Regions from separate parts of the Streptomyces sp. MK37H genome, predicted to be linked through region 3. Evidence: riboswitches for the same ligand, from Rfam matches in the RefSeq annotation. Region 3 holds a riboswitch; each other region holds the start of a gene.
The links. A riboswitch is a leader RNA that binds a small molecule or an ion and turns the genes downstream of it on or off. The one in region 3 is predicted to bind cobalamin.
Positions count from the first base shown of each region.

Region 1 (5,574 bases), on a different contig from region 3:
GGAAACGATCCGATGAGCCTCGCCGCGTTCCTTCTCGCCCTCGGCACCACCTGCCGGATCACCCGCTTCATCACCAAGGACACCCTGGCGGCCGGGTTCAGGATCTGGGTCGCCGACCGCTTCGGCGACGACTCCCGCCCCACCTACCTGGTCAACTGCGGCTGGTGCACCAGCACATGGGTGGCCGCCGCGATCGCCGTCTACGCCTCCTTGCTGCACACCACCGCGTGGTTCCACCTCCCGGCCACCGCCCTGACGCTCTCCTACCTGGCCGGTGTCGCCTCGCGATGGCTGGACTGACCCACCGCCCCCCACAACGACCCGAGGGAAAGGAAGGGCAACCATGGCCTGCAACTGCGGCGGAACAGCGGCTCAATGGCCGCCTCAACCCGTTGTCGTCTATGAGCTGACACTGCCGGACGGTACGGTCCGGCGCTACGTCACCCACCAGGAAGCCGACGCCGCCAACAAGCGCGCGGGCTCCACCGGAGTGATCACCGCCGTCACCCAGTGACGCCGAGGACCCACACCCCGCGCCCGGCGACCCGGCTGTCAGTGGTCTGCGGCAGACTGCGGGCATGGACATCACGATCAGACGCGCGCGGGACGAGGAGCTGGACGGAATCGGAGAGCTCACCGCACAGGTGTATCTGGGGGACGGCCTCCTGGACTTCGGGGACAGTGATCCTTATCTCGCCACCCTGCGCGACGCCCGCCGCCGGGCCGCCGAGGCCGAGCTGCTGGTCGCGGCGGACGCGGCGGGCGACGAGGTCCTGGGCGCCGTGGCGTTCGCCGTGCACGGCGGGGCGTACGCGGAGCTGGCCCGCCCCGGCGAGGGCGAGTTCCGGATGCTGGCCGTCCGCCCCGAGTCCCGCCGCCGCGGCGCCGCCGAAGCGCTCGTGCGAGCCTGCCTGGACCGGGCCCGCGCACTGGGCCTGCGGCGAATAGTGATCAGCAGCCAGCGGTCGATGACCGCCGCCCACCGCCTGTACGAGCGGCTGGGCTTCACCCGTGCCCCGGAGCGCGACTGGGCGCCCCTGCCCGGCACGGACCTCACCCTCTGGGCCTTCACCGTGGAGCTGTGACGCCCCGCGCCGCACGCCCCAGGTCACGGGCCACCTCCGGAACGCATTAGCACATTCATGCGAAACTCCGCAGCTCCGACACAAGATATGGGGGTGCGTGCGTCGGCCGACACAAGATGTATGCTCGTCCTCGCTGTCGCCACAGGGGAATCCGGTGGGAATCCGGAACTGTCCCGCAACGGTGTACGTGTGCGCTCAATTCGGCGTGCCCGTGAGTCCGAGCACCTGCCGACAGCCCTGTGAACACGTCCCCCGGCCTCGAGGGTTGGGCCGATGGACGCTGCGTGGTGTGCCTGGCGTACGAGGAGTGCGGCATCGGCATGCCCGTACGCGCCCATCGCACCACCCCTCGCGGTCCAGCCGAGCGAGGGAGAGCACCTCAGTGACCATCGCGCCCGCCGATCCGGTTTCAGCGCAGGCGGCTTCTCAGGCAGCGGACGACGCGCCCGGGACCGCCCTGCTACGGACTCTTACCGGACTCACCGCCGACCTGCCCGCCACCGACCCCGGCAAGGTCGCGGCCGCCGCCCTGCGCGGCCGTCATCCCGGCTCGGACGAGGCGGAGTTGCGCACGCTCGCGACCGAGGCGGCGGCCGGGCTGATCGCCGAGGAGCCGGAGTACTCGCGGCTCGCGGCGCGGCTGCTGGCGCTCACCATCACGGAGGAGGCGGCCGGGCAGGGCGCGGTCTCCTTCTCCACCTCCGTCCAGGTGGGCCACCGCGAGGGCCTGCTCGCCGACTCCACCGCGGAGTTCGCCGCCGCCCACGCCGAGCGGCTGGACGCGCTGGTGGAGCGGGCCCTGGCCGACGGCGCCGACAACCGTTTCGGCTACTTCGGGCTGCGTACCCTCTACAGCCGCTATCTGCTGCGCCACCCGATCACCCGTCAGGTGATCGAGACCCCGCAGCACTTCCTGCTGCGCGTGGCCTGCGGGCTCGCCGAGAACCTCTCGGAGCGGGCGCTGGACGATGTGGCCGAGCTCTACCGGCTGACCAGCACGCTGTCGTACCTGCCCAGCTCCCCCACGCTGTTCAACTCCGGCACCCGGCATCCGCAGATGTCGTCCTGCTATCTGCTGGACTCGCCGCTGGACGAGCTGGACTCGATCTACAACCGCTACCACCAGGTGGCGCGGCTGTCGAAGCACGCGGGCGGCATCGGCCTGTCCTACTCCCGCATCCGGGCCCGCGGTTCGCTGATCCGGGGCACCAACGGGCACTCCAACGGCATCGTGCCGTTCCTGCGCACGCTCGACGCCTCGGTGGCCGCCGTCAACCAGGGCGGCCGGCGCAAGGGCGCGGCCTGTGTCTACCTGGAGACCTGGCACGCGGACCTCGAGGAGTTCCTGGAGCTGCGGGACAACACGGGCGAGGACGCCCGCCGCACCCACAACCTCAACATCGCCCACTGGATCCCGGACGAGTTCATGCGCCGGGTCGAGGCGGACGCCGACTGGTCGCTGTTCTCCCCGGCCGACGCGCCCGATCTGGTGGACCTGTGGGGCGAGGAGTTCGACGCCGCGTACCGCAGGGCCGAGGCCGAGGGGAAGGCCGTCAAGCAGGTCCCGGCGCGCCAGCTGTACGCCCGGATGATGCGCACCCTCGCGCAGACCGGCAACGGCTGGATGACGTTCAAGGACGCCGCCAACCGCACCGCCAACCAGACCGCCGAGCCCGGCAGGGTCGTCCACTCCTCCAACCTCTGCACCGAGATCCTGGAGGTCACCGACGACGGCGAGACCGCCGTGTGCAACCTCGGATCGGTCAACCTCGCCGCCCACCTGGGCGAGGACGGGCAGCTGGACTGGGAGCGCCTCGACGCCACCGTCCACACCGCCGTGACCTTCCTCGACCGCGTGGTGGACATCAACTTCTACCCCACGGAGGAGGCCGGGGCCTCCAACTCTCGCTGGCGCCCGGTGGGTCTGGGCCTCATGGGGCTCCAGGACGTCTTCTTCCGGCTGCGGCTGCCGTTCGACTCGCCCGAGGCCACGGCGCTCTCCACGCGGATCTCCGAGCGCATCATGCTCGCCGCGTACGAGGCGTCCTGCGAGCTCGCCGAGCGCCACGGCCCGCACCCCGCCTGGGCCGAGACCCGCACCGCGCGCGGTGTGCTGCACCCGGACCACTACCCGGACGCGGTGGCCACCTGGCCGGAGCGCTGGCAGGCGCTGCGCACCCGGATGGCGAAGTCCGGGATGCGGAACTCGCTGCTGCTGGCGATCGCGCCGACCGCGACCATCGCCTCCATCGCGGGCGTCTACGAGTGCATCGAGCCGCAGGTCTCCAACCTCTTCAAGCGCGAAACGCTCAGCGGGGAGTTCCTGCAGGTCAACTCCTACCTGGTGGACGACCTCAAGAAGCTGGGCGTCTGGGACGCCCAGACCCGTGAGGCGCTGCGCGAGGCGGGCGGCTCGGTGCAGGACTTCTCCTGGGTGCCCGCGGACGTACGGGAGCTGTACCGCACCGCGTGGGAGATCCCGCAGCGCGCCCTGATCGACATGGCGGCGGCCCGCACCCCGTACCTCGACCAGAGCCAGTCGCTGAACCTCTTCATGGCCTCGCCGACCATCGGCAAGCTCAGCTCGATGTACGCGTACGCCTGGAAGCGCGGCATCAAGACCACGTACTACCTGCGCTCGCGTCCGGCCACCCGGATCGCCCAGAGCGCCCGGGGCGGCGCCGCCGCGGCCGCCCCCGCCGTCACCGTTCCCGCGCAAGCGGCCCCGGTCGAGGCCGACGCGATCGCCTGCTCCCTGGAAAACCCCGAGTCCTGCGAGGCCTGCCAGTAATGCCCACCGCATCCGAGATGACCACCGCGAACACCTCGGCCGAGCACCACAAGAACCTGCTCGACCCGGGCTTCGAACTCACCCTGCGGCCGATGCGGTACCCGCAGTTCTACGACCGCTACCGCGACGCGATCAAGAACACCTGGACGGTGGAGGAGGTCGACCTCCACTCCGACGTCGCCGACCTCGCCAAGCTCTCCCCCGGTGAGCAGCATCTGATCGGCCGTCTGGTCGCCTTCTTCGCGACCGGCGACTCGATCGTGGCCAACAACCTGGTGCTGACGCTCTACAAGCACATCAACTCCCCCGAGGCGCGGCTGTATCTGTCGCGGCAGCTCTTCGAGGAGGCGGTGCACGTCCAGTTCTATCTGACGCTGCTGGACACCTACCTCCCCGACCCGGACGACCGCGCCGCGGCCTTCGCCGCCGTCGAGAACATCCCCTCCATCCGGGAGAAGGCGGAGTTCTGCTTCCGCTGGATGGACTCGGTGGAGAAGATCGAGCGGCTGGAGACCAAGGAGGACCGCCGCCGCTTCCTGCTCAACCTGATCTGCTTCGCGGCCTGCATCGAGGGGCTGTTCTTCTACGGCGCCTTCGCCTACGTGTACTGGCTCCGCTCGCGCGGGCTGCTGCACGGCCTGGCGACGGGCACCAACTGGGTGTTCCGCGACGAGTCGATGCACATGGAGTTCGCCTTCTCGGTCGTGGACACCGTCCGCGAGGAGGAGCCGGACCTCTTCGACGACGAGCTCCAGCGGCAGGTCACCGACATGCTGAAGGAGGCCGTCGAGGCGGAGCTCCAGTTCGCCCGCGATCTGTGCGGGGACGGGCTGCCGGGCATGAACACCGCGTCGATGCAGGAGTATCTGCAGTGCGTGGCCGACCAGCGCCTGCAGCGGCTCGGCTTCGCCCCGGTCTTCGGCTCGGAGAACCCGTTCTCCTTCATGGAGCTGCAGAACGTCCAGGAGCTGACCAACTTCTTCGAGCGGCGCGCCTCGGCGTACCAGGTCGCGGTCGAGGGGTCGGTCGCCTTCGACGACGACTTCTGATGTCGGGCTTCTGATGTCAGGCTTCTGATGTCGGACGAGTTCTGACATCAACAGGGCGGGCCGGATTCCGAGGGGTCCGGCCCGCCCTGTGAGGTACGGCACACTCAGTCGTTCGGCACCGTCTCATAGCGGGCGGTGCCCTCGGCCATCTGCTTCAGCACATCCTTACGGTCGCGCTTGGAGAGCCGGTCGATGTAGAGGTAGCCGTAGAGGTGGTCGGTCTCGTGCTGGAGGCAGCGCGCGAAGTAGCCGGTGCCGCGCACCGCGATCGGCTCGCCGTCGAGGTCCTGGCCGCGCACCACCGCGTAGTCGGGGCGGGCCAGCTCCGCGTACGCCGTGGGGACCGACAGACAGCCCTCGTTGGAGTCGTCCAGCACCCGGCGCTCGGCGGGCAGCTCCTCCAGCACCGGGTTGCACACCACGCCCACATGGCGAACGCCCTCGTCGTCCATGCAGTCGTAGACGAAGACCTTGAGGTCGACACCGATCTGGTTGGCGGCCAGGCCCACGCCCTCCGCCGCCCGCTGGCTGGCGAACATGTCGTCGACGAGCCGTGCCAGCTCCTCGTCGAACACGGTCACGTCCCGGCACTCCTTGTGCAGGACCGGGTTGCCGTACACGGTGATCGGGCGGGCGGTGCCGCGCTCGC
Region 1 is NZ_JAAAYH010000485.1:728-6,301, forward strand. Features, by position in the region: gene GWI24_RS38470 (hypothetical protein) at 13-300, shown strand; gene GWI24_RS38475 (hypothetical protein) at 344-514, shown strand; gene GWI24_RS38480 (GNAT family N-acetyltransferase) at 579-1,085, shown strand; cobalamin riboswitch at 1,172-1,333, shown strand; gene GWI24_RS38485 (ribonucleoside-diphosphate reductase subunit alpha) at 1,468-3,876, shown strand; gene GWI24_RS38490 (ribonucleotide-diphosphate reductase subunit beta) at 3,894-4,925, shown strand; gene def (peptide deformylase) at 5,030-5,574, opposite strand, start outside.
Region 1: another riboswitch for cobalamin. It lies ahead of GWI24_RS38485 (ribonucleoside-diphosphate reductase subunit alpha); the one in region 3 lies ahead of GWI24_RS46490 (CGNR zinc finger domain-containing protein).

Region 2 (5,574 bases), on a different contig from region 3:
CCCCAGCGTGCGCGCGTCCAGCGGGCGGCTCTTGCCGAACTCGGTCATGTTGGCGAGCAGGGGGACGGGAATCGCCTTACGGAACGCCTCGAACTCGGCCTCGTCGGCGAGAGCCTCGGGGAAGATCGCGTCGGCGCCGGCGTCGAGGTACGCCTTCGCCCTGTCGATCGCCGCGGCCAGTCCCTCGACGGCGCGGGCGTCGGTGCGGGCCATGAGCAGGAAGTCCGGGTCACGGCGGGCGTCGACCGCGGCCCGGATCCGGCGGGTCATGTCCTCGCGGGGCACGACCGACTTGCCCTCGAGATGGCCGCACCGCTTGGGGTTGACCTGATCCTCCAGATGCAGTCCGGCCAGGCCCGCGTCCTCCATCAGCTGTACCGTACGGGCGGCGTTCATCGGCTCGCCGAAGCCGGTGTCGGCGTCGATGAGGACCGGCAGATCGGTCGCCCTGGTGGTCTGCTGGGCACGGGCGGCGACCTCGGTGGAGGTGGTCAGCCCGATGTCGGGCAGGCCCAGGTCGGCGGCGAGGACGGCGCCGGAGAGGTAGGCGGCCTCGAATCCGGTGTCCTGGATGAGACGGGCGGAGAGCGGGTTGAGGGCGCCGGGCATGAGCAGCAGCCGGCCGGTGGCCAGCCGCTCGCGCAGGGCGCGGCGGCGCTCGGCCGGGGTGGTGCGGGTGTGCAGCATCAGAACAGCCCCTTCGGCAGGGTCGTGTCGTACGCGGCGACGGCCTCCGTGTCGACGGCCGGGAACAGGCCGTCCAGCTCGGGGGCGGTGGCCTCGGCGAGCCGCTCGGCGGCGGCCAGGAAGCGGTCCTGGTCGGCGGGGGTGACGACGCCCTCGGCGAGGGTGCGGAACTTGCCCGCGTAGGCCGGGCGGTCGAACGGCCGGGCCCCGGCCGGGTGGGCGTCGGCGACCGCGAGCTCGTCCTCGATCACCGAACCGTCCTCCAGGGTGATCACCGCACGTCCGCCGAAGGCCCGGCGGTCCGGGTCGGGGTCGTGGTAGCGCCGGGTCCACTCCGGGTCCTCGACCGTGGTGATCCTCCGCCACAGCTCGACGGTCCGTGGGCGGCGGGCGCGCTCGGGTGCGTACGAGCGCTCATGGTGCCAGGTGCCGTCCTCCAGGGCGACGGCGAGGATGTACGGCACCGAGTGGTCGAGGGTCTCGCGGCCGGCCGCCGGGTCGTACTTCTGCGGATCGTTCGCACCGGAGCCGATCACATGGTGAGTGTGGTGGCTGGTGTGCAGGACCACCGAGCGCACCCCTTCCAGCGGGCCGGTCTTCTCGCGCAGCCGCCGCGCCAGATCGATGATCGCCTGGGCCTGGTACTCGGCGGAGTGCTCCTTGGTGTACGTGTCGAGGATCGCGCGGCGCGGCTCGCCGGGCTCGGGGAGCGGGACGGTGTAGTCGGCGTCCGGGCCGTCCAGCATCCAGGCCAGGACGCCGTCCTCGCCCTCGTAGATCGGGGACGGGGAGGTCTCGCCGCGCATTGCCCGGTCCACCGCCTCGATCGCGGCCTTCCCCGCGAAGGCGGGCGCGTACGCCTTCCAGCTGGAGATCTCGCCCTTGCGGGACTGCCGGGTGGCGGTCGTGGTGTGCACCGTCTGCTGGACGGCCTGGTACACGGTCTCGGTGGGCAGCCGCAGCAGGGCGCCCAGGCCGCAGGCGGTGGCCGCGCCGAGGTGGGCCACGTGGTCGACGCGGTGCCGGTGCAGGCAGATGCCCTTGACCAGGGCGACCTGGACCTCGTACGCGGCGACGATGCCGCGCAGCAGGTCGGCGCCGGTGCGGCCGGTGTGCTGGGCGACGGCGAGCAGGGGCGGGATGTTGTCGCCGGGGTGGGAGTAGTCGGCGGCGAGGTAGGTGTCGTGGAAGTCCAACTCGCGCACGGCGGTGCCGTTCGCCCATGCGGCCCACTCCGGGGAGACCCGGCCGCGCACGCCGAAGACCGAGGCCCCGGGCGCGGTGGCCGGGTGGGCGGTGGCCTGGGCGCGGGCGACGGCGACCGGGCGGCGCAGCAGCGAGGCGATGGCGACCGCGACGTTGTCGATCACCCGGTTGACGGCCATCGCGGCGCTCTCGGCGTCCGGTTCCGCGGTGTCGGTGGCCACGGACGCGAGCTTCCAGGCGAGCTGGTGCTCGCGGGGCAGCCGGTCGGCGCTGGGGTGGACATGGACGTGGTGCTCGATCACGGGGCTCCTCGTACGTCGGTTGGTACCGGTGACGTGACTGAGCCTTCCCACCGACCGGCCGCGGGGCCACCACTCCAGGGCGTGGATTCGTACATGTCCGGGCAGGTGCCGTATCCGGTGGCCCCCCGCACCCCATGACACCGGCAGGAGGAGCGAGCATGACGGCGGTTCAGGGGATCGGACGTGCCCTCACAACGCCAGAGGGCCCTCGGATGGCTCCGGGGGCCCTCGTGCGTCTCGGTGTGGTCAGGGCCAGTTCGGGGCAGCCGCCATCGCCCGGCTCTCTTCCCCCTTCGCGGGCTTGGGGTTCAGCATCCGCTCGGCGAGCTCACCGAAGAGGAGGCCGAAGCCACCCCACAGGATCACCTGCATGGCGAGGGCGGACAGCCGGAACCGCCACAGGACGGTGGCCGGGAAGTCCGCCGGGACCTCGTTGATGACGGGCAGGAAGGCGAACGCCGGCCCGATGACGACGGCGAAGGCGGCCACCGCGGCGACGGTGGCGTACCAGGTGCCCAGCTTCGGGGCGAGCCGCTTGCCGAGGATGGTGGCGGCGATCGCCAGGAGCACGCTGAGCACCATCATCAGGAAGTACAGGGTCGTCCGCTTGCCGATGGTGTCGCCGTTGCCGACGGCGGGCGGGTTGGCCGGGTACTTCAGGAACGGCACGACATAGACCGCGAACAGCGCGCAGCCGGACAGCAGCAGCGCGGTGGCCCGCGGGCTGAAGCGGCCGACGCGCCCGAGGGCGACGCAGTAGGCGAGGGCGGCGATGCCGCCGAACGCGATCCCGTAGATCAGCACACCGGTGGCCAGGCCGGCGGTGGACTGCAGACTACGGGAGACGATCTCGACCTCGTGGTCATGCGCGGGGGCGTGGGCCTCCTCGAAGCCGATCGCGCGGTCGACGTTCGGCTCACCGAGGAAATAGGCGGCGATCAGGGCGAGCACACCGGCACCAAGACCGGCGAGCATGCCCCGCACCAGCAGGTTTCTTACTGTTGCGGAGTTCATGGGAGTGCGGCGTCCCTCGCCTCAGTGGCAGGGGAAGCCGAGCAGATGGCGGGCGTCATGCACCCACTCGTGGACACCCGAGCCGGAGACGACCGCGGTGGCGCCCTGCTCGGCGCCGACGAAGAACAGCAGAACCAGCATCAGGATGCCGAAGAAAACGCCCCAGGGAGCTATCGCCTTCAGCGGCAGCGTGGCGGGGAGGGCGGGAGTGGTGGCTGTCGGCTGGGCGACATGCTGCGCCATGACAGTGGCCTCCTAAGGGAGTTCGCGTCCCATCTCGGTGGTGCACAGGACGATGGCTGCGGGTCTGACTCACGGAACGTCCCCTTCGGATACGTCCCGTTCACAGTGGCGCGACCGTGCCGGATTCCCACCGGCTTCCGTCAGACCATCGTCGATATCGCACCGACGGTACCGCGTGTCGGATGCCTGGCCAAGACCGGCCACCTGGTGAGACGCCACCAGGACGCGCACGTCCTCACTCGTCGGCGCCGTAATGGGGGCTGTTGGGCGGCAGGAAATGGCCGCGGAGCCGGGTCAGCAGTTCGGAGCTCGGGCGCGACACCGGCCTCATCGAGATCCCCGCGCAGTGGGAGCTGGACGACTTCCCCCAGTTCGCCTACAACGACATCCCGGCGGAGCCGCGCGGCCAGGACCGCATCGCCGGCACCGACCTCACCCTCGACAACTGGCGGCGGGAGTTCGACGGCTACTACGCGCTACGGGCTCTGCTACGTCGTGATGATGCACCCGGAAGTCATGGGCAAGCCGAGCCGGGTGCTGCTGCTGCGCCGGCTGATCGAGCACATCCGCTCCCATGACGATGTGTGGTTCGCCACAGAACCCGCCCTGGCCGGACGGCGCCCGGTGCGCGGTCGTGGTGACGGTGAACCTCGACGCGGAGCTGTTCTGGCTGCGGCTGGACGAGTCCTGCCATGAGCGGCCCAAGACCCCGTCCATGGGCGAGTACGGCCCGAAGCGCGGTGCGCCCCGGATGCTCGACGCCCTCGAGGCGGCCGATGTCCGCGCCAGCTGGATGATCCCGACGACGGTGGCCGAGCGCTACCCCGGGACGGTGCGGGACGTGGCCGCCCGCGGCCATGAGATCGGCTCCCGCGGCGACGGCCTGGAGGACTACGCGACCCTCGACGCCGAGGGGCAGCGCCGCGCCATCGAGCGTTCCGCGCGGGTGCTGGAGGACATCTCCGGGCGGCGGCCCACCGGCTTCCGGCCGCCCTCCGCGGAGATCAGCGACGACACCGCCGGTGTGCTGAGCGAACTGGGGTTCACCTGGACCTCCCTGGCCCAGGGCGACGACCGGTGCGGATCGCCGGATACCGGCAGACCCTGGACGACTGGTGCGCCGAGTTCGACGCGTACCACGGCTACGGGCTGTGCTGTGTGATCACCCTGGAGCCGTCCTGCATCGGCAATCCGGGCCGGATCGGGGTGCTGGAGGAGTTCGTGGCGTATACGCGGCGGCGCCGGGACGTGTGGTTCGCCACCGGCGCCGAGGTGGCGCGGTGGTGGCGCTCCCTGGACCGCCCGAATGACCCCGGGTCCTCGGAGGAAGTACGTCACCGCACCGACCCGCGGCGCGCCGCGGCCATCTGACGGCGTCACACCACCGGCACACCGCCGACCGCGCGTCGCCTGTCACCAATGCCCCGGACATCCCACCTACAGTCGCGGTATGCGCATCGTCTCCCTGCTGCCCGCCGCGACCGACATCGTCGCCGAGCTCGGACTCGCCGAGCATCTGGCCGGCCGGACCCACGAATGCGACTGGCCGCCGGAAGCGGTGGCGGACATCCCCGTGGTGACCGCCACCGGCCTCGACCAGGACGCCCTCACCAGCCGGGAGATCTCCGACGCGGTCGGCGGCGCGACACACTCCGGGTCGTCGCTCTACACCCTCGACACCGAGGCGCTGGCGGCCCTGCGCCCCGATGTGGTGCTCACCCAGGACCTGTGCGAGGTGTGCGCCGTGTCGTATCAGAAGGTGAGCCGGGCCGTCCGGCTGCTGGACGCCGACACCCGCGTCCTCAGCCTTGAGCCACACACGCTCGACGACGTACTGGACTGCCTGGTGACGGTGGGTGAGCTGCTCGGCGTGCGCGAGCGCGCCGAGCGGCGCCGGGCCGACCTGCGCGACCGCCTCGAAGGCATCCGCCAGGCGGTGGCGGGCCGGGCCCGGCCCCGGGTCGTGGCGATCGAATGGCTCGACCCGCTGTGGCCCGCCGGACACTGGGTCCCCGACCAGATCGCCACCGCCGGAGGCGAACCGCTGCTCGCCGCGTCCGGTGCGCACACCAGCCCGATGACCTGGGAGGCGGTGCGCGCCGCACGGCCGGAGGTGGTGCTG
Region 2 is NZ_JAAAYH010000015.1:11,043-16,616, forward strand. Features, by position in the region: gene prpB (methylisocitrate lyase) at 1-687, opposite strand, end outside; gene GWI24_RS04140 (MmgE/PrpD family protein) at 687-2,195, opposite strand; gene GWI24_RS04145 (CbtA family protein) at 2,442-3,209, opposite strand; gene GWI24_RS04150 (CbtB-domain containing protein) at 3,231-3,452, opposite strand; cobalamin riboswitch at 3,492-3,643, opposite strand; gene GWI24_RS04155 (hypothetical protein) at 3,716-4,030, shown strand; gene GWI24_RS04160 (polysaccharide deacetylase family protein) at 4,027-4,614, shown strand; gene GWI24_RS04165 (hypothetical protein) at 4,611-4,823, shown strand; gene GWI24_RS04170 (cobalamin-binding protein) at 4,903-5,574, shown strand, end outside.
Region 2: another riboswitch for cobalamin. It lies ahead of GWI24_RS04150 (CbtB-domain containing protein); the one in region 3 lies ahead of GWI24_RS46490 (CGNR zinc finger domain-containing protein).

Region 3 (5,574 bases):
CGATATGGACCGGATCGCCGCGGACTTCGTGGCCGCCGCCCGCCGGGGCGCCGAGGCCGGGTTCGATCTGCTCGAACTGCACTGCGCGCACGGCTACTTGCTGTCCTCCTTCCTCTCCCCGATCGCCAACCGCCGCACCGACGCGTACGGCGGCCCGCTGGAGAACCGGCTGCGTTTCCCGCTGGAGGTCTTCGACGCCGTACGGGAAGTCTGGCCCGTGGAACGGCCGGTGATCGTGCGCATCTCCGCCACCGACTGGGTGCCGGACGGCAACACCGAGCATGACGCCGTCGAGATCGCCCGCGCGTTCATCGCCCACGGCGCGGACGCCATCGACGTCTCCTCCGGCCAGGTCACCAAGGACGAGCGCCCCGCCTTCGGCCGCTCCTACCAGACGCCGTTCGCCGACCGCATCCGCCACGAGGTGGCCGCCGCCACCGGGGCCGCGGTCATCGCGGTGGGCGCGATCGCCTCGTACGACGACGTCAACTCGCTGCTGCTGGCGGGCCGCGCCGATCTGTGCGCCGTGGGCCGCACCCATCTGTACGACCCCCACTGGACCCTGCACGCGGCGGCCGAGCAGGAGTACCGGGGCCCGGCCGCCGCATGGCCGGTGCAGTTCGGCGCGGGCGGCCGCAAGCCTCCGGCCGCGCGCACCGACGCCGTAAGGCCCCGGCTGTCACTGCACCGGCCCGACCCCGCCGACCAGGCCGTTCATCTGCGCTGGACCCCGACGCGTGCTCCGGCCCCCGTGCCCTGAGGGGGGTGGAAGGGGTGCCGGAACCGGGTGTCAGCCCGTCGCCGCCGCCCGGTATGGGCGGAAGAAGGCGCGCAGCTCCTCCGCGTAGAGCTCGGGCTCCTCGAACGGCGCGAAGTGTCCGCCGCGCGCGGGCTCGGTCAGCCGCACGAGGTTCGTCGTGCGCTCCAGCCACGCCCGCGGCGGGCGGACGACGTCGCCGCGGAAGAGCGAGAAGCCGGACGGCACCTCGACCCGGCGGGCGTGCTGCGCGAGCGGGATGGCGGCGTTGGCTCGGTACATGCGCATCGCGGAGCCGATCGTCCCCGTGAGCCAGTAGAGCGTGACATTGGTGAGGATCTCGTCCTTGGTGTAGCTCCGCTCGATGTCACCGTCGCAGTCGCTCCACGCCCGCAGCTTCTCGACGATCCACGCGGCGAGCCCGGCGGGTGAGTCGGTGAGCCCGAAGGCGGCGGTCTGGGGCTTCGTACTGTGCATGGCGGCGTAGGCGCCCTCGGCCGCGCTCCAGGCCGCGACCTCCTCGAACCAGGCGCGCTCCTCGGGCGTGAGGTCCGCCGGGTCGCCGGTGAAGCGGGGGAGGCCCCCGTCCGTGCGGTGCACGGCCACCACCCGGTCGGGGTGGTCGAGCGCGAGGTAGCGGCTCACATGGCTGCCGAGGTCCCCGCCCGCCGCGCCGAACCGCTCATAGCCGAGGACGTCCATCAGCTCGGCCCACAGCCCGGCGACGGCGATGGAGTCGAGCGGCTGGCCGGTGGGCCGGTCGGAGTACCCGTAGCCCGGAATGTCGGGCACGACCACGTCGAACGCGTCGGCGGGGTCGGCGCCGTGCGCACCGGGGTCGGTGAGGTGCGGGATGACCTTCGTATAGCGCCAGAACGAGTCCGGCCAGCCATGGCTGAGCACCAGCGGCAGAGCGGGTCCGGCCGGGGCGGCGGCCCGGATGTGGGCGAAGTGGATCCCGAGACCGCCGAGCCGGACACGGAACCGGGGCAGCCGGGCGAGCGCCGCCTCCTGCGCCGCCCAGTCGAACCCGTCCGCCCAGTAGGCGACGAGCTCACGGAGGTAGGCGAGGTCGGTCCCGAGCGCCCACCCGGCGTCCTCGGGCGCGTCCGGCCAGCGCGTCGCGCGCAGCCGCGCGCGGAGGTCCTCGAGGGCGGCGGGGTCGGTCCGCGGGGTGAAGGGCTCGGGTCGGGGCATGGCGTCCGGCATGCCACGTACCCTACAAGCCGCCCATGTCAGTCGTCTGGGATGCCGGCCAGCCGTACTCATCCGGAGCCGGGTCGCCGCGGGGCGATTCAGGTCGATTGGCGGCGGCGATACGCTTGCGTCTTCGCGCGGTTGCCGCACAGCTGGGGTGAACACCATTTGGCCCGGCCGGGGCGGGAGTTGTCGTAGAACACCCATTGGCAGTCGGGGGCCGGACACATCCTGAGCCGATGCCAGGTCCCGTTCACCGTGGCGGTCAGCGCGGACATGACGATGTGCGCGAGGGCGGTGTCCACGGGGTCGGCGGCGATGGTCAGGTGGGCGCCGTGACCGGCCGTCAGTGTGACGTGGAAGGAGTAGCCGACCGGGGCATCGCCGCCCTGGCCGTCACCCTCGGCGTCCTGGCGCAGCGCGGCACGCAGGGCCGTGCGCAGCTCGTGGGCTCTGGTCAGGTGGCCCTGATGGGCGGGTGCGCCGCGACTGACCGGCCCGGTCGGTCAGTCCGCCGGGCTCCAGGGCCGCGTCGACGGCCCGGGTGTCCGCGTCGTCATGGCCGGAGCCACCGCACGCGGTGAGCAGCAGGCGGGGGCGAGCAGGAACTCCGCGGTACGGCGGGCGGAGCGGAGCACGGGCAGCCTCGGCGGTCGGGACTCGTACGCGGAGCCTGGCCTACGGACGTCCTCCGCGCACCGGGCGCGGAGGTGCCGGCAGGTCTTCGGACTCGGACTCGTCCGGACGGGGCCGGACGGGGCCCCTTCCCGGTGCTCGTTCGCGACGGCCCCACGGCCGTCACGGACTCCTCCCAGTGGTGTCACATGCCCCGCCCGTCCCCCTCACCGCTGCCTCACCGCTGCGCGTCAGTTCCGGATTCGCACCGGATTCCCTGGCCTCGGATGTGGCACGACTGGCTCCCCGAGACCACCAACAGCGTCGAACGGCCACGTCTCACGGTCAGTTCGGCCGCCGGCGGGCCTGCTTCACCTCGCGGTCCACGGCCCAGGCGTCGCCGACCGGCCCGAGGTGGCCGAGCTTGTCGGGGTTGACCACCGTGCGAATCGTCTGGATCTGCCCGTCGAGCACATCGAGGACCAGGGTGTGGAGCACCTTGCCGTCCCGGTCGCGGAAGATCGCGCCGGGCTGGCCGTTGACCTCGCGCGGCTCCAACGACACATCGATCCGCAGCAGCCAGGGAAAGACATTGCCCAGCAACCGCGCCACGTTCTCCGCGCCCATGACGGCCCTGGCCAGCTGCGGGGCCTTGCCGCCACCGTCCCCGACCAGCCGCACATCGGCGGCCAGCAGCTTCCGCAGCCCGCCCACATCGCCGTCCTTCAGCGCGTCGAAGAACCGCGTGGCCAGCTCCTGCCGCTCCTGCCGGTCCGCCGCGAACCGCGGCCGCCCGGCCTGCATGTGGCGCCGCGCCCGCACCAGCAACTGCCGGCATGCCGCCTCCGACCGCCCCACCGCCGTGGCGATCTCGTCGAACCCGAAGGCGAACACCTCCCGCAGCACGAACACCGCCCGCTCCAGCGGGCTGAGCCGCTCCAGGAGCAGCAGCGCCGCCATCGACACCGAGTCGGCCAGTTCCACCGCCCGGGCCGGATCCTGATACGGATCGCTGAGCAGCGGCTCGGGGAACCACGGGCCCACGTACTCCTCCCGTCGCACCCGCGCGGAGCGCAGCACATCGATCGAGATGCGCGTCACCGTGGCCGACAGATACGCCTTGGCCGACGTGGGCCGGGTGGCCGAGCCGTCGAAGCGCAGCCAGGTTTCCTGCACCGCGTCCTCGGCCTCGCTCACACTGCCCAGGATCCGGTAGGCGATCGAGAACAGCAGCGGCCGCAGCTCCTCGAACTCCTCGACCTTGCTCACGCCGATTCCCCCCTGAACGACCGGCCGGACAGACTGGCGCCGATCAATGGAACTGCCCGACCTGGTAGTTGCCCGCCGGCTGCTGGGTGATGACGTTCAGCCGGTTCACCATGTTCATGAACGAGACCAGGATCACCAGGGCGGTGAGCTGCTCCTCGTCATAGTGCTTGGCGGCGTTCGCCCACACCTCGTCGCTGACGCCACCGGCCGCGTCCGCGACCCGGGTCCCCGCCTCCGCCAGCTCCAGCGCGGCACGCTCGGCGTCGGTGAAGACGGTGGCCTCCCGCCATGCCGCCACCAGGTTGAGCCGCACGGCGGTCTCACCGGCCGCGGCGGCTTCCTTGGTGTGCATGTCGAGGCAGACGGCGCAGCCGTTGATCTGGCTCACGCGCAGCGCCACCAGCTCCTGCGTGGCGGGCGGCAGCGGCGAGTCCTTGACCGCCCTCCCGGCCGCCATGACGGGCTTGAGGACCTTGCCCGCGGTCAGGCTGGCGGAGTAGTTCAGTCGCGCGTCCATGGTGTGCTCCTCCGTGGTTGTCAGTGGCTACACCCCTGAGACGAGGTGGCCCGACCCCCTGTGACATGGACACATGTGACCTGCGTCTCCCCGCCACCGGGCCCACTGGGCCAAACAGTTGTACGCTACGGCTCGGTCCGATCAACGGAATACAACGGGGAGACAGAGATCATCGTGAGCGAGCGCACCGGCAGAATACGTTCCCCTCGTGCCTACTCCGCCGTCTCGGGGGTGCTCACCGGGACAATCGCCCTGTACATCGCGCTTGTCGCCTTCGGTAACATCACCGACTTCGACACCAATCAGCAATTCGTCCGCCATGTTCTGGCGATGGACACCACATTCAAGGACGACGACCTGATGTGGCGGGCCATCAAGTCCACCGCGCTCCAGGACACCGCCTACGTCGCCATCATCGTCTGGGAGAGCATCGCCGCCCTCGTCCTCCTCGCCGCGACGGCCATGTGGGGCGCGGGATTGCGCGGAGGCAGCGTCCGCCGCGCTCGTCAGGCCAGCACCGTGGGGCTGTTGATGCTGATGGTGCTGTTCGGCGCCGGGTTCATCGCCATCGGCGGCGAATGGTTCGCCATGTGGCAGTCCAAGCAGTGGAACGGCCTGGAGGCCGCCACGCGTGTCTTCCTGATCTCCGGGATCGTGCTGCTGCTCATTCACCTGCTCGCGACCGAGCGGACCGAGACCGACTCCGCGGACTGACCGGGACTCCACGGACTGATCGAGCGGTCGGAAGCCGCCCCGCTCCCCCTCGGAAGTGACAACGGACTCGTCGTTGCCGCGGACTCTTGACAGTGACCTGAGTCACCTTTAACGTCCGCAGCAACGCTCCGTGAGAGCGCTCTCTCGACGGCCCCGCGTGACCACACCGCTGGGCTCTCTCCCGCTCTTTCGCTCTTCCCGTGTGCGCACGGAAAGGAGAGTCATGTCGCCTACACCTCCGCGCTTCCCGCCGTTACGGCGCGCCCTCGGCCGCTGGCGAGCTCCGGGTGTCGTCCTCGCCGCCGTCGGCCTCATCCTGTCCCTGCTGTCCACCGGCTCGGCCAGTGCGCGGGCCGAGTTCCGCGCCACCGACAAGGTCGCGTCGAGCCCGCGGAGCACCAAAGAACTGGTGCGCGTCGCGGAGTTCGTCGCCGAGTGCCCGTTCACCCATCGGCTGCCGGACGACCCGATCGTGTTCCCGGGGCTCCCCGGCGCCTCCCATATG
Region 3 is NZ_JAAAYH010000047.1:4,136-9,709, forward strand. Features, by position in the region: gene GWI24_RS09835 (bifunctional salicylyl-CoA 5-hydroxylase/oxidoreductase) at 1-760, shown strand, start outside; gene GWI24_RS09840 (epoxide hydrolase family protein) at 791-1,966, opposite strand; gene GWI24_RS46490 (CGNR zinc finger domain-containing protein) at 2,053-2,259, opposite strand; cobalamin riboswitch at 2,652-2,887, opposite strand; gene GWI24_RS09850 (RNA polymerase sigma-70 factor) at 2,915-3,838, opposite strand; gene GWI24_RS09855 (carboxymuconolactone decarboxylase family protein) at 3,882-4,355, opposite strand; gene GWI24_RS09860 (DUF2165 domain-containing protein) at 4,530-5,069, shown strand; gene GWI24_RS09865 (DUF1996 domain-containing protein) at 5,293-5,574, shown strand, end outside.